Regions from separate parts of the Pediococcus ethanolidurans genome, predicted to be linked through region 3. Evidence: predicted binding sites of a transcription regulator. Region 3 holds the regulator's gene; each other region holds the start of a gene.
What was found. Region 3 encodes NrdR, which represses ribonucleotide reductase genes. Its sites were predicted from a motif close to ACACNATATATNGTGT; they were not measured.

Region 1: nrdD (anaerobic ribonucleoside-triphosphate reductase) is a predicted target of NrdR. The motif match lies at 2,331-2,346, and genes of this name have one in related genera.
Region 2: AB3219_RS06170 (redoxin NrdH) is a predicted target of NrdR. The motif match lies at 2,255-2,270, and genes of this name have one in related genera.

The regions. Positions count from the first base shown of each region.
Region 1 is NZ_OZ061250.1:264,796-269,146, reverse strand. It holds partial or broken gene AB3219_RS01300 (MFS transporter) at 1-905, shown strand, start outside; gene AB3219_RS01295 (glycosyl hydrolase family 8) at 1,026-1,931, shown strand; gene AB3219_RS01290 (hypothetical protein) at 1,932-2,156, shown strand; gene nrdD (anaerobic ribonucleoside-triphosphate reductase) at 2,435-4,351, shown strand, end outside.
Region 2 is NZ_OZ061250.1:1,257,398-1,261,748, forward strand. It holds gene nrdE (class 1b ribonucleoside-diphosphate reductase subunit alpha) at 1-1,824, opposite strand, end outside; gene AB3219_RS06170 (redoxin NrdH) at 1,940-2,170, opposite strand; gene AB3219_RS06175 (class I SAM-dependent methyltransferase) at 2,424-3,032, shown strand; gene tadA (tRNA adenosine(34) deaminase TadA) at 3,033-3,551, shown strand; RNA gene ffs (signal recognition particle sRNA small type) at 3,580-3,666, shown strand; gene dnaX (DNA polymerase III subunit gamma/tau) at 3,747-4,351, shown strand, end outside.
Region 3 is NZ_OZ061250.1:1,904,007-1,908,357, forward strand. It holds gene dnaI (primosomal protein DnaI) at 1-742, opposite strand, end outside; gene AB3219_RS09415 (replication initiation and membrane attachment family protein) at 745-2,130, opposite strand; gene nrdR (transcriptional regulator NrdR) at 2,130-2,639, opposite strand; gene coaE (dephospho-CoA kinase) at 2,660-3,259, opposite strand; gene mutM (bifunctional DNA-formamidopyrimidine glycosylase/DNA-(apurinic or apyrimidinic site) lyase) at 3,259-4,098, opposite strand; gene polA (DNA polymerase I) at 4,121-4,351, opposite strand, start outside.

The DNA.
Region 1 (4,351 bases), 1.6 Mb from region 3:
ATTCTTTGGTCACTGGCAATCAGTGCGTTTGCCATTGGGTCAACCGAATTTATTAGTGTTGGCCTGCTACCTTTGTTGGTAAGCCAATTTAAAATTTCTTTAGCCATGGCTAGTTTGACAGTTTCGGGATATGCATTTGGTGTTATGATCGGTGCACCCGTTTTGACAATTTTGACGGCACGGTGGAATCGTCATACGTTGATGGTTGGAATTATGATAGTTTTTATACTAGGTAATTTAATAGCAGCGAGTGCGCAAAGCTTTGTTTGGTTGCTATTTGGGCGCCTAATTGCGGCCGTCATTCACGGATTATTTATGTCAGTTTCTAGTGTGATTGCCGCAGATGTGGTGGCGCCGTCTAAACGAGCAAGTGCAATTGCGATGATGTTTACTGGTTTAACCGTAGCAACGGTTACCGGAGTTCCTCTGGGGACTTTTATAGGTCAGCATTTTGGTTGGCGGTTCTCTTTCTTATTTTTATCACTAATCGGGTTGGCTAGTCTCTTGGCAACACAGTTGGTGGACGCTTTGCTAATCAAAATCCACTAACAGGGTTGTTATGGATGTTTGCCTTTTTGACTGCCGTGCAATTTTTGCTGGGGATGTTTATTAATTTTAAATGGTTAGGATTAATAATGGTATTATTTTTAGGATTGTTCGCCTTCATGAATGTTCCGGGTGAGCAATTAGTTATCGTTCAGTTGGCTGAACAAGATCATCCAGAAGATATTGGCTTAGCTTCCGCCTTAAACATTTCAGCCTTTAATATTGGTATTATGATTGGCTCGGGTTTAGGAAGTCAAATCGTGGAAACTACTGGACTAGCAATGACACCGTACGTGGGTGTATTGATGGGCGTTTTAGCTATTGGTCTGACTTGGATACTGAAACGCGTAGCTAAATAATCACATAAATATTTTAAAAACTATCTTTTGAAAAATGCGCGGAATTTAAATGTTTTCCTAACTTCCGTTTTGATTTGCCGTTATAATAAAGCCAAATGGTTAATCAAGGGGGTAAAACAGTTGAAACAAAAGAAGGTTTGGTTGGGCCTTTTAGGAATAGTGATTGTGTTTGGGATTGGGATAGCATTAGTGAATCTTAAATCGCAACCTGCTCAGGCAAAGACGAGTCAAGCGGTTATTTTGTATAATCAATGGAAAAAAGCTTATGTAGGTGGAAAAAGTCAAAAATATGTTAAAAATAACAATGGTTCGGGAGCGACCTATGCTACTTCAGAAGGTCAAGGTTATGGCATGTTGGCAACAGTTTTAGCTGCTAAAAAGGGAGCTAATACTCATACAACGTTTAATCAAATGTATGCTTATTACCGGGCACATCGAATTTCCAGTAAGGATGCTTTAATGACCTGGCGACAGACCAGTCGTTCGGGAAAACTAAAAAGTGTCGGTTCAGAAAAAAATAGTGCAACCGATGGTGATCTTGATATTGCCTACTCCTTAATTTTAGCTGACAAAAAGTGGGGCAGTAAGAAAACGAACTACAAAGCTGCTGCGAAATCATTGTTAAAAGCGATTAAGCAACACGAAATTAATACAACAACTTACCTACCAAAAATGGGCAATTGGGCCACTAGTAGCTATGATAAGAGTAAATTGCGAACTTCTGATTTAATGACGGGTTACTTTAAGACCTTTGCGACGTATACGAAGGATGCTACTTGGAAAAAGGTGGCTAACCAAAGTCAAATTGCGGTTAAGAAATTAAGTGCACGGCATAAATCGGGATTGTTCCCTGACTTTATCAAAGTGACTGGAAAGAGTCTCAAACTTTCAGCCTACAAAGCCTATCAAATTGAGAGTGCACGAGATGACCAGTACGGCTATAATGCTTGTCGAGTACCGTGGCGATTGGCACAAACTTACAAGATCAGTAAGGATAGTACCACTAAAAACGCGTTAAAAAAGTAGTTGAATTTCTTTAACAAACGAAAAAAGGTAACAGCTGTCTATACTTTGACTGGTAAGGCAGTTAATAGCTATACAAATACAGCGTTCACGGCACCAGTTAATTTTGCGGCGAAGACAATGAAGTATACAAGCTTACAAAAGAGAACTGCTAAACAGTTACCGAAAAAAATCGAGAAGAAAAACTACTTTTCAGCTTCACTCGAAGTCGTTACTGCACTGGAATAGTAATTAACAGAATTATGACAAGCAAATTGTTGTAATTCTTTTTTTGTTTCATAAAATGACAAGGCTTTCAGGTAAATAATAAAGTTTGTGACCTTAACAAGCGTGATACAGGGATTCTGATTAACAGATTAGAAAATTAACCAAAAAAGTAATACACAAATGGATGTAAAAGGACTACTATATATAGTGTGCGATTGAGATAAAATCGCAACAGGTTGTGTTATTTTACTTACTAAAACACAATAATAGATAAAATATAAAGCGGTAGGAGGTACAATATGATATCAACAATTAAAGACAAGTTAGGACTATTACGGATAATTCCAGTTCAAAAACGAAATGGAGAAACAACTAAATTTCATCCGTATAAATTAATGTTCAGTCTAACTAAAGTCTTACCAGATGAAACTATTCGAACGCAAATTTATGAGGGTTTATATAACCAGTTTCATGATCGAACACTCATCAAAACATGCGATATTCATGATGCTGTCCTGACGCAATTAACCAAGTATGGGTTAGATGAGGCAGCTAAAAACTATCAAAACTATTTTTTATCTGATCAACAAAAATTTGAAGACGCCACAAATGTTCAAAAAAGAATTGAAAAGGTTTTTGAACGTGATGCTGAAGTTGTTCACGAAAATGCGAATAAGGATAGCACTATTTTCAATACTCAGCGTGATCTGGAAGCCGGAGCTGCTAGTCGGGCAATGGGACTTAAGATGTTGCCAGAGTTAGTGGCCAAGGCGCACTTGCGTGGAGATCTGCATTGGCATGATCTTGATTACTCACCAGTAACACCAGAAACAAATTGTTGTTTGATTGACTTTGATGGCATGCTTAAAAATGGATATAAGATCGGAAATGCGGAAGTGGATTCACCGCGATCAATTCAGACCGCAACGGCACAAATGGCACAGATCATTGCCAATGTGGCTTCGCTTCAATACGGTGGTTGTTCTGCTAATCGAATTGACCAACTGTTAGCACCATATGCTCAAATCAATTATCAAAAACATTTGGCGGATGCTAAAAAATGGGTTGCTGAAGATAAACAAGAAGCTTATGCAAAAACCAAGACTCGTAAGGATATTTATGACGCCATGCAAGCATTGGAATATGAAATTAACACATTATATTCCTCACAAGGTCAAACACCATTTACCACGGTTAACTTTGGCTTAGGGACAAGTTGGATTGAACGAGAAATTCAAAAATCTATTTTAGAAATTCGAATCAAGGGATTAGGTACAGAGCATCGAACGGCAATTTTTCCTAAACTTATTTTTACATTAAAACGTGGTTTGAATTTACGACCAACTGATCCTAATTACGATATTAAACAGTTGGCAGTTGAATGCTCAACCAAACGAATGTATCCGGATCTATTAATGTACGACAAGATTAAAGAGCTAACCGGCAGTTTTAAAACACCAATGGGTTGCCGATCCTTCTTGCAGGGTTGGAAGGATGAAAATGGTAAAGAGGTTAATTCCGGTCGGATGAATTTAGGTGTTGTCACACTCAATTTGCCACGACTAGCCTTATCTGCAAATGGAGATAAAAAACTATTCTGGGAAATTTTTGATGAGCGAATGAATTTGTGTCATCAAGCGCTAGCCTATCGAATTGAACGCACAAAAGAAGCACAGCCTAAAAATGCACCATTACTATACATGTATGGGGCGTTTGGCAAACGATTACCGGCAGATGGTAATGTTGATGACTTGTTTAAAAATCAACGAGCGACAGTTTCGTTGGGCTACATTGGATTGTATGAGGTTTGTACCGTATTTTATGGTGAAAACTGGGAACATAATGCCGAGGCACATGCATTTGCAGAAAAGGTTGTTCAACAAATGCGTCAAAAGTGTGATGAATGGGCACAAGCAAGTGGTTATCATTACAGTTTGTATTCCACACCAGCTGAGTCATTGACGGATACATTTTGTCGTGATGACACAGCAAAATTTGGTAAGGTTGCCAATGTGACAGATAAAGAATATTACACAAATAGTTTTCACTATGATGTGCGTAAGCATCCCACACCGTTTGAAAAATTAAGTTTTGAGCAGGATTTTCCTAAGTATGCTTCAGGTGGTTTTATTCATTACTGTGAATATCCGAATTTAACTCAGAATCCCAAGGCTTTGGAGGCTGTTTGGGATTGGGCGTATGACCATGTAGGGTAT
Region 2 (4,351 bases), 650 kb from region 3:
TTTCTTTTCTTGACGCTCTTCAACCCGGTTAACAATTGGCTGCAAACTAGCTGTGGCGTCATTAATATAGGAAATGGAACCTGTAGGAGCAACTGCCATGCGATTTTGATGATAGAGACCATCTTTCATGACTGCTGCCTTTAATGCTTGCCAATCTTCTTTGGTAGGAATTGAGATTGATTTAAATAATTCTTTAGACTTTTCAGTCTTTGGACCCCAATCCTTATCAATGTATTTGTCAAAGTAACTACCATCGGCATATTTACTCTTTTCAAAATTATGAAAAGTCGTTTGACGTTCCCGAGCAATTTCATTCGAAGCTTTTAAGGTCCAGTAGTTTAAAAGCATAAAGTAAACACTCGTAAAATCTAAGGAATCTGAATCACCATAGTACATATGATTCTTAGCAAGAAAACCGTGTAAACCCATAGCACCTAAACCAATGGTGTGGGCAAGCGAATTACCATTTTGAATGGAAGGAACCACATTAATGTTGGAATGATCAGTTACAAAAGTTAACGCACGAACCATTGTTTCAACAGAATGGCCGAAATTAGGCGTATTCATCATATTTACAATGTTAGTTGAACCTAAATTACAACTAATATCTGTACCCAATTTTGTATATGCTTGTTTATCATCAATTTCAGATGGTGTTTGAACTTGCATAATTTCAGAACACAAATTACTCATTACTATCTTTCCATAGATCGGATTATCACGGTTAGCTGTGTCGACGTTAACGACATATGGATAACCAGATTCTTGTTGTAATTTGGAAAGCTCATTTTCTAAATCACGAGCTTTAAGTTTTGTTTTGGTAATTTCGGGATTGGCCACCATGTTGTCATATTCCTTAGTAATATCAACATACGAGAATGGTTTGCCGTAGTACTTTTCAACTGAATAGGGGCTAAAGAGGTACATATCCTGATCTTCACGAGCAAGCTCGTAAAATTTATCCGGTACGACCACGCCAAGCGATAACGTTTTGACACGAATCTTTTCATCGGCATTTTCCTTTTTTGCAGAAAGAAAGGCGATAATGTCCGGATGGAAAATGTTTAAGTAGACAACTCCAGCACCCTGACGTTGACCGAGTTGATTAGCATAAGAAAAACTATCTTCTAGAAGCTTCATAACAGGGACTACGCCACTAGCTGCGCCTTCAATACCTTTAATTGGGGCACCAGCTTCTCGTAGGTTACTTAAGTTGATTCCTACACCACCACCAAGTTTGGATAACTGAAGTGCTGAATTAATGGTTCGACCGATGGCATTCATATCATCAGTTGCTTGAATTAAGAAACACGAAACTAATTCACCACGATGTTTGCGACCGGCATTTAGGAAACTGGGAGTAGCAGGTTGGTAACGCTGATGAATAATTTCATCAGCAATTGCCATGGCCAAATCTTCGTCACCCTCGGCAAAATAGGTGGCATTCATGGCAACACGGTCGGTAAAGTTTTCCAAGTAGTAGCTATTGTCGTTAGTTTTCAATGCATACTGAGCGTAAAACTTATAGGCTGCCATAAATGATTTAAAGTGAAAATGTTGGTCTTTCAAATAGGTATATAGTTTTTCAAGAAACTGTGGTGAGTACTTTTTTATCGAATCTTCATCAATATAATCATTTTTAATGAGGTAATCGAATCGATCCTGCAAAGAGTCAAATTTTTTGGTGTTGGGTTCCACATTTTGTGCTAAGAAGGCAGCCAATGCATCATGATCTTTGTTGAGCGGAATTTGGTTGTTGACCGGAATATTAATTTCATTGTTTAAGTCATAATAGGTGACATCTTTTAAGTTCTTGAGACTCATATTTTCCACGCCTTTCTGCGATAACAATTAAAATAGGGATAAATAAAAAATGCCTAGCTGTCATAATGTGCAGCATGTGCGTTTTAATCAGCCTGATACAGTGATATATGAATTGCTAAATAGCAAGTTGTTTTAAAACGTCAGGTCGAAATCCGGCAATTGGTTCATTACCGTTTGATTCCACAACAGGGACTGCTTGGAATCCACGTGACTTCAAATAATCGATATAATCAGGATTTGTATTAATATTACGTTCTTTAAATGGAATGTTATGTTCGCTTAAGAAACGTTTTGTCATCTTACATTGCATACAGTTGTTTTTAGTATAAATTGTTACTTCACTCATGTAATCACCTTCAATTCTCTGTTTCTTTTATGTTTTAACTGATAGATTTAGTATACAGCATAAAATGTAAAATTCAATGAAAAACCACCATATTTAGTGTGTTTTTTTAGATAAACACTAAATGTGGTGGTCTAATAAGGTTTTGAAGGAAACTTTTTTTAATTCAGTATAAAATGAAAAATCTAACGTTAAGTTAGTTATGTTTTAAACCTAATAATCCTTTATAATGGAAATTATAAAGAAGGAGAAAAATATGACTGACTATTATTATACACAAAATCCCAAAGTTTTACATGAAAAAAAGCAATGGCAGTTTACGTTATTGAAACAAAACTTAACGTTTAATTCTGATAATGGTGTTTTCTCAAAAAACACGATTGATTTTGGAACCCGGACATTATTAGAAGCGTTAGATTTAAATGAGATAACTGGCAATGTGTTGGATGTCGGATGTGGTTATGGTCCAATGGGCTTAGCAATTGCTAAAGCATTGCCTGCTGTCCATGTGGATTTAGTGGATGTCAATTTACGCGCGTTGGCTTTATGTAAAGAAAATGCTGAACAAAATAACATTACCAACGTGGCAATTTGGGAATCCGATACGTATGACAAAGTGGAAAAAACAGATTATCAAACCATTGTTTCCAATCCACCAGTTAGAGCGGGAAAAGCGATCGTCGCCAAAATTCTTTCCGATGCCAAAAAATATTTACAAATTGATGGCATGTTAATAATTGTTTTGCAAAAAAAACAAGGAGCGCCTTCTGCAAAAAAGACAATGAAACAAGTTTTTGGTAATGCCGAAATAATACACAAACAAAAAGGTTACTATATTATTAAAAGTGTGAAGGAGTCTCAATAAATGACTAACGAGTTGTCAGCTAATCAAGAGCTGTATTTCATGAGTCTAGCCTATGAAGAAGCAAAAAAAGCCAAGAAAATTGGGGAAGTACCGATTGGCGCAGTTGTGGTTTATCAAAATCAGGTAATTGGCCAGGGACATAATCTGCGTGAGAAAGATCAAGACGCGACTGCACACGCAGAACTTATTGCAATCAAGGCTGCTTGTCATACTTTAAATAGTTGGCGACTTTGGGACTGTCAGTTGTTTGTGACAATTGAACCTTGTATGATGTGCAGTGGTGCGATTATTAATTCACAGCTTCCCGAAGTTTATTTTGGGGCTCGAGATCCTAAAGCCGGCATGGTGCAAAGTTTATATCAACTCTTAAATGATCAACGATTAAATCATCAAGTTCAAGTTCATGAAGGACTTTTTCAAAAAGAAGCAAGCCAAATTATGCAAACTTTTTTCCGTGAAATCCGGCTTCACAGAAAAAACATTAAAAAAAGTAAACAAATTAGTAGAAATTTTGAGTAAGATCGAGTATTATTAATAGTGCCGAGAGGCCTTAAGGCAAGGGTGGACTTACGAATTGTGTCAGATCCGGAAGGAAGCAGCACTAAGTCTGATCTGTCTTGTGCCTTAAGTTATTAGGAAATTGATAAACTCTTAGTCGCCATGGCTAGGAGCTTTTTATTTAGGTTTATAAAAATGATTGAAGGGAATTCAAAGATGAGTTATCAAGCTTTATATCGTGTTTGGCGGCCACAACGCTTTGATGAGATTGTTGGACAACAAGTAATTACACAGACATTAAAAAACGCGCTCATTACTGGACAGACTAGCCATGCCTATTTGTTTACGGGTCCTAGAGGAACTGGAAAAACATCGGCAGCTAAAATTTTTGCCAAAGCGGTTAACTGTCATCATTTGAAAGATGGCGAACCTTGTAATGAATGCGCCACATGCAAAGCGATTACGCAAGGACGTTTAAATGATGTTATCGAGATTGATGCGGCTTCTAATAATGGTGTTGAAGAAATTCGTGATATCCGTGATAAGGCAAAATATGCACCTACCGAAGCAGATTATAAAGTTTATATCATCGATGAAGTCCACATGTTGTCAACGGGGGCATTTAATGCACTTCTAAAAACCTTGGAAGAACCTCCAGCAAATGTTGTCTTTATTCTGGCAACAACGGAACCACAAAAAATTCCGCTTACCATTATTTCAAGAACACAACGCTTTGATTTTCGTCGAATCTCAACAAAAGATAGTTACGAACGCATGGTTTACATCCTAAATCAAAAAAAGATTACTTTTGATGAAAAAGC
Region 3 (4,351 bases):
GATATTCTAAAATAACACCTAATACTTCGTCACGCACCCAACTAGACATTGCATCAGCCCCTACATCGTCTAGCATCAAAATGGGTGCTTTTTTAATGGCATTCAATTTTTCCGTTAAATTATTCTCGCCAATTGCATTTTTCATTTCAACTGCAAAACTAGGGAAATGAACTAAAGTAGACACAAATTCCTGTGACGCCAGTTCATTAGCAATCGCACCTAACAAATAAGTTTTTCCAACACCAAAACTTCCTGATAAATATAACCCCTTATGAAACTGCTGTGGGTTTGCTTCATAGGCTTGAACAAAATCCAACGCCGCGTTTAGAGCAGATTGACGATTGGCATCTGGATAAAAATCTTCAAATCGTGCCCGTCGAATCATTTTAGGCATATTGACAGACTTTATGCGTGAATTAAATGCGCGCTGTTTTTCATCTGCCAACAGTTGTTTACTAGGACGATATGAAACCTCAATTAAATGATTATTTACAATCAAAATCGGCTGGTATCCTGGCATCAAAGTTGGTTCATGACGATTATATTTATTTCTTTCCTGAACATATTCATATAGCTTAGATGCTGAACGAGCCACACTATCAGGTGATAATTCTGTTTTGTGTTTCTGACAAAATGCTAAAACATCGGGATCCTCATACACAGCAGACATTAGATCCTGAAACTTAGTATCTAACTTACGTTTGCTCATAAGTTCTTTTAATACTTCGCGCACATTTTCCATGTCTACTTGTCCTCCTTGTGTTGTTTTCGAAGTGCATTTAACCGTTGATTTAACCGTTCTTGATCATTCTTGTTAATGGTCGTTGTCTGCGTAGATTTATCATTTTTTGCCCAGTCAGGTAAGGTCTCTTTAGTCACTATTCTGCGTGCATTTGCCTGCTTTCGCGTTGTTGCTTTAGATTTTGCAAAGTTTTTAATCTGTAACACAGCCGCCTCTGGAGTTGTGACATGAGCCCGGCTCCAATTATTTGCCATTGTATCAACAAGTTTGTTAGGTAATGTTGTAATTTCACGATCAACCACAATATAAGAAATCAAAATATTAATTACACTAACCGGAAACAAATTACGATCGATTAAATCCTTTAACAATTGTCTTTCACTGTACGTCACATAACCGCCATGAATTGAAAGTTTTAGATTTTCCAAATAAGTTGCCGGTGCATACGCTTTAGCAGCTTTAATTAGTTCTTGATCTTCCTTAGAAAGCTCAGACTTATCCTCTTTACTGACAATTTCTGGTTGCTCGGCTCCGGCAACATACTTCTGTGTTTCCGTACTATGTGCTGTAAAGTCCTTTGAAATCTGCAATTGCAGTTTTTTTGTGTTCAATTTATTGGAAATCAAATCAGTGGCCTGTCCAATTTGACGAGCCATTTCAACCTCATCAATTCCATATAAAAGATGCTCACTTAAAATTAATTTTTGCGCCTCATCTACGGAACTCCACTGGGTAAACCCCTTGCTTACCAACTCTTTTAACAGTTTGAAATCAAAATTTGTATTCTTTAAACTTATCTCTGTTGCCTGATTGGTTTGACTAGCTTTTTTAAATTCTGCCTGAGTTTCACGAATTAAAGAATTGGGTTCTTTAAGCGTTTGTTCAGAAATATGAAAAGCCGTTAAAAAATCAGTTGAAACGTTTTTAAGATCTTTGTTATTAGTTTGAATCAATTTAAAATGATCTGCCAATTCCGAAAAACGTCGCTCGCCAACTGCTTCAAGCAATAGACTGCTTAACAAAGCATCTTTGAAAAAACTATCTGGAAACACCGGTTTATCAAGTTGATAAACAAAAAAGTGTCCAAGTGAATCTTCTCCCTCAAACGACTTTAGCAAACCAATTCCTTCAAGTTTTTGACGGCTTGCATAAAATTCTGGTAAATCACAATTTAGAATATCAAATAATTCTAAATGAGATTTTCTTTCTGAACGGATCCCCACTGGATTCATTTCTGTCCAAAGTGTCAGAAACAAACTAAAAGCCTTTGCTCCTATGATTGGTTGATACAAATAAGTCAGTACTTGTTGATCAAAATTACTCAGATATGCTTGTTGGGTAACTAAAAAACCATCCTTGGGACTTAAATTTGCCCACCCTTTGTTCATTACGCTTCGCCACCATCGTTTTTATCTTTGCCTGTGGTTGTCTTCTTTGTATCTTTTTCTTTTGCCATCATATCTTTTAGTTCTTTCATAAAGACATTCATATCTTTAAATTGGCGATAAACACTAGCAAATCGAATATACGCAATTTCATCTACTTTTGCGAGCAAATTCATGACGTACTCACCAATAATTTGACTTGAAACTTCATTTTCACCTAATCCGCGAACTTTATTTTCAACTTCATCAACAATCTTAGACATTTCATCCGCGCCAACTGGTCGTTTCTCAGCAGCTCGAATAAGCCCACGAAGAATCTTCTCGCGATTAAATTCTTCTCGGGTACCATTTTTCTTAATCACCAATAATGGTGATGCTTCAATACGTTCAAACGTTGTAAATCTAAATCCACATGCTTCACATTCTCTTCTTCGTCGAATAACACGACCATCATCTGTTGGACGGCTATCGACAACACGTGAACCATTATGGTGACAGTGTGGACATCTCATGGGCTACTTACCTCCACTTATTAACGTAACTTACTATTGTCAAGCCATTTTAACACTTGCCGGTGGGTTTCTTCAATAGACGTACTGTTGTCAATAACAACATCAGCCATCAATCGTTTCTTCTTTTGCGACCATTGACTCGAAATTCGTGCTTGTGCTTCTTTCATTGACAACCCATCTCGTTGTCGTAACCGTTGTAACTGAACTGTTGGTGAACTTACTACTACCATAACCTGATCAACCAAGAATTGATAGTTCTGTTCTAAAAGTAAGGGTGCATCCAAAACAATCAATTTTTTTGAACTTTTTTTCAGTTTCTCAATTTGCCGAATAATTTCGGTTTTAATTGCTGGTTGCATTATTTCATTTAGTTTTTTCATATTTTCGGAATCAGAAAACACTAATTGACCAAGTTTTTTTCGATTAAGCTCATCATTATTATCAAATACTTGATCACCAAAAGTTTGTCGCAATTTTTGTGTGGCGATCATTCCTGGCTTCACAACTTCACGGGAAATTAAATCAGCATCAACAACTGGAAAACCCAATTTTCTTAAATACTGACTAACTGTAGACTTTCCTGTTGCAATACTGCCGGTCAGACCTAATACTTGCACCATTAGTCATCAACCTCAACTAATTTTTGACAAAACGGGCAAAAATGAGTTCCACGTTGAGAAACTTTAATTCTTTCAATGGGTGTCCCACACCGTTCGCACGGTTGGCCAGTTCGTTGATAAACGTGCAGTTGATTTTGGAAGCTCCCTGCATGTCCGCTAGCATCTAAATACGAAAAAACTGTCGTCCCTTTGGCGCGAATCGCCAAATCAAGTTCATCAAAAATCTTTTGTCTTAGAATTGCAATTTTATCAACTGGTACTGTATTGGTTGGTTGTAATGGGTGTATTTTGGCTAACCATAAGACTTCATCGCAATATATATTGCCAAGACCAGCAATCATATTTTGATCAAGTAAAAAGGACTTAATCGCCTTATGATGTTTTTTCATCGTTGTTGTTAAATAATCAAGACTCAAAGTTGCTGGTGTTGGTTCAGGTCCAATTGTTTTTAAACCGGCAACCGAATACTCTTCACCAGTTGGTACTACTACCATTCGACCAAATTTTCTTGTATCGTTATAGCGCAACTCTGTTCCATCAGTAAATTCAAAAACAACATGATCATGTTTATTTAGGGGCATTTCATGAGAATGAACAGAGTACTTTCCCTCCATTCGCAAATGAGAAACCATTGACACATTTTGGTCAAAATGAAAAATTAAATATTTACCTCGACGTTCAATTTTTTGAATTGTCCTATTTGTTAATTGTTTAACAAACTCGGTTTCATTAGGCAATACCATTTTAGGATAATAAACATCAATTTTTTTAATTTTTTTACCAGTTACAAGCGCTGTCAATCCACGTTTAACTGTTTCAACTTCAGGTAATTCAGGCATAGTAATTCCTTCTTATTATTTACTATTTAGCGTTGTACCAACTTTTTCCAAAGGCACTTTCTACTTTTAAGGGGACATCAAGTTTTATTGCTGAATCCATTATACTTGGAACCAATTTTTTGATTTCCTCTAATTCGTCATTGGGCACTTCAAAAATTAATTCATCATGCACTTGCAACAACATTTTGGTTTTTAGCTTGCGTGTTTCTAATTGTGCCTGCATTCTAATCATCGCAATTTTAATAATGTCTGC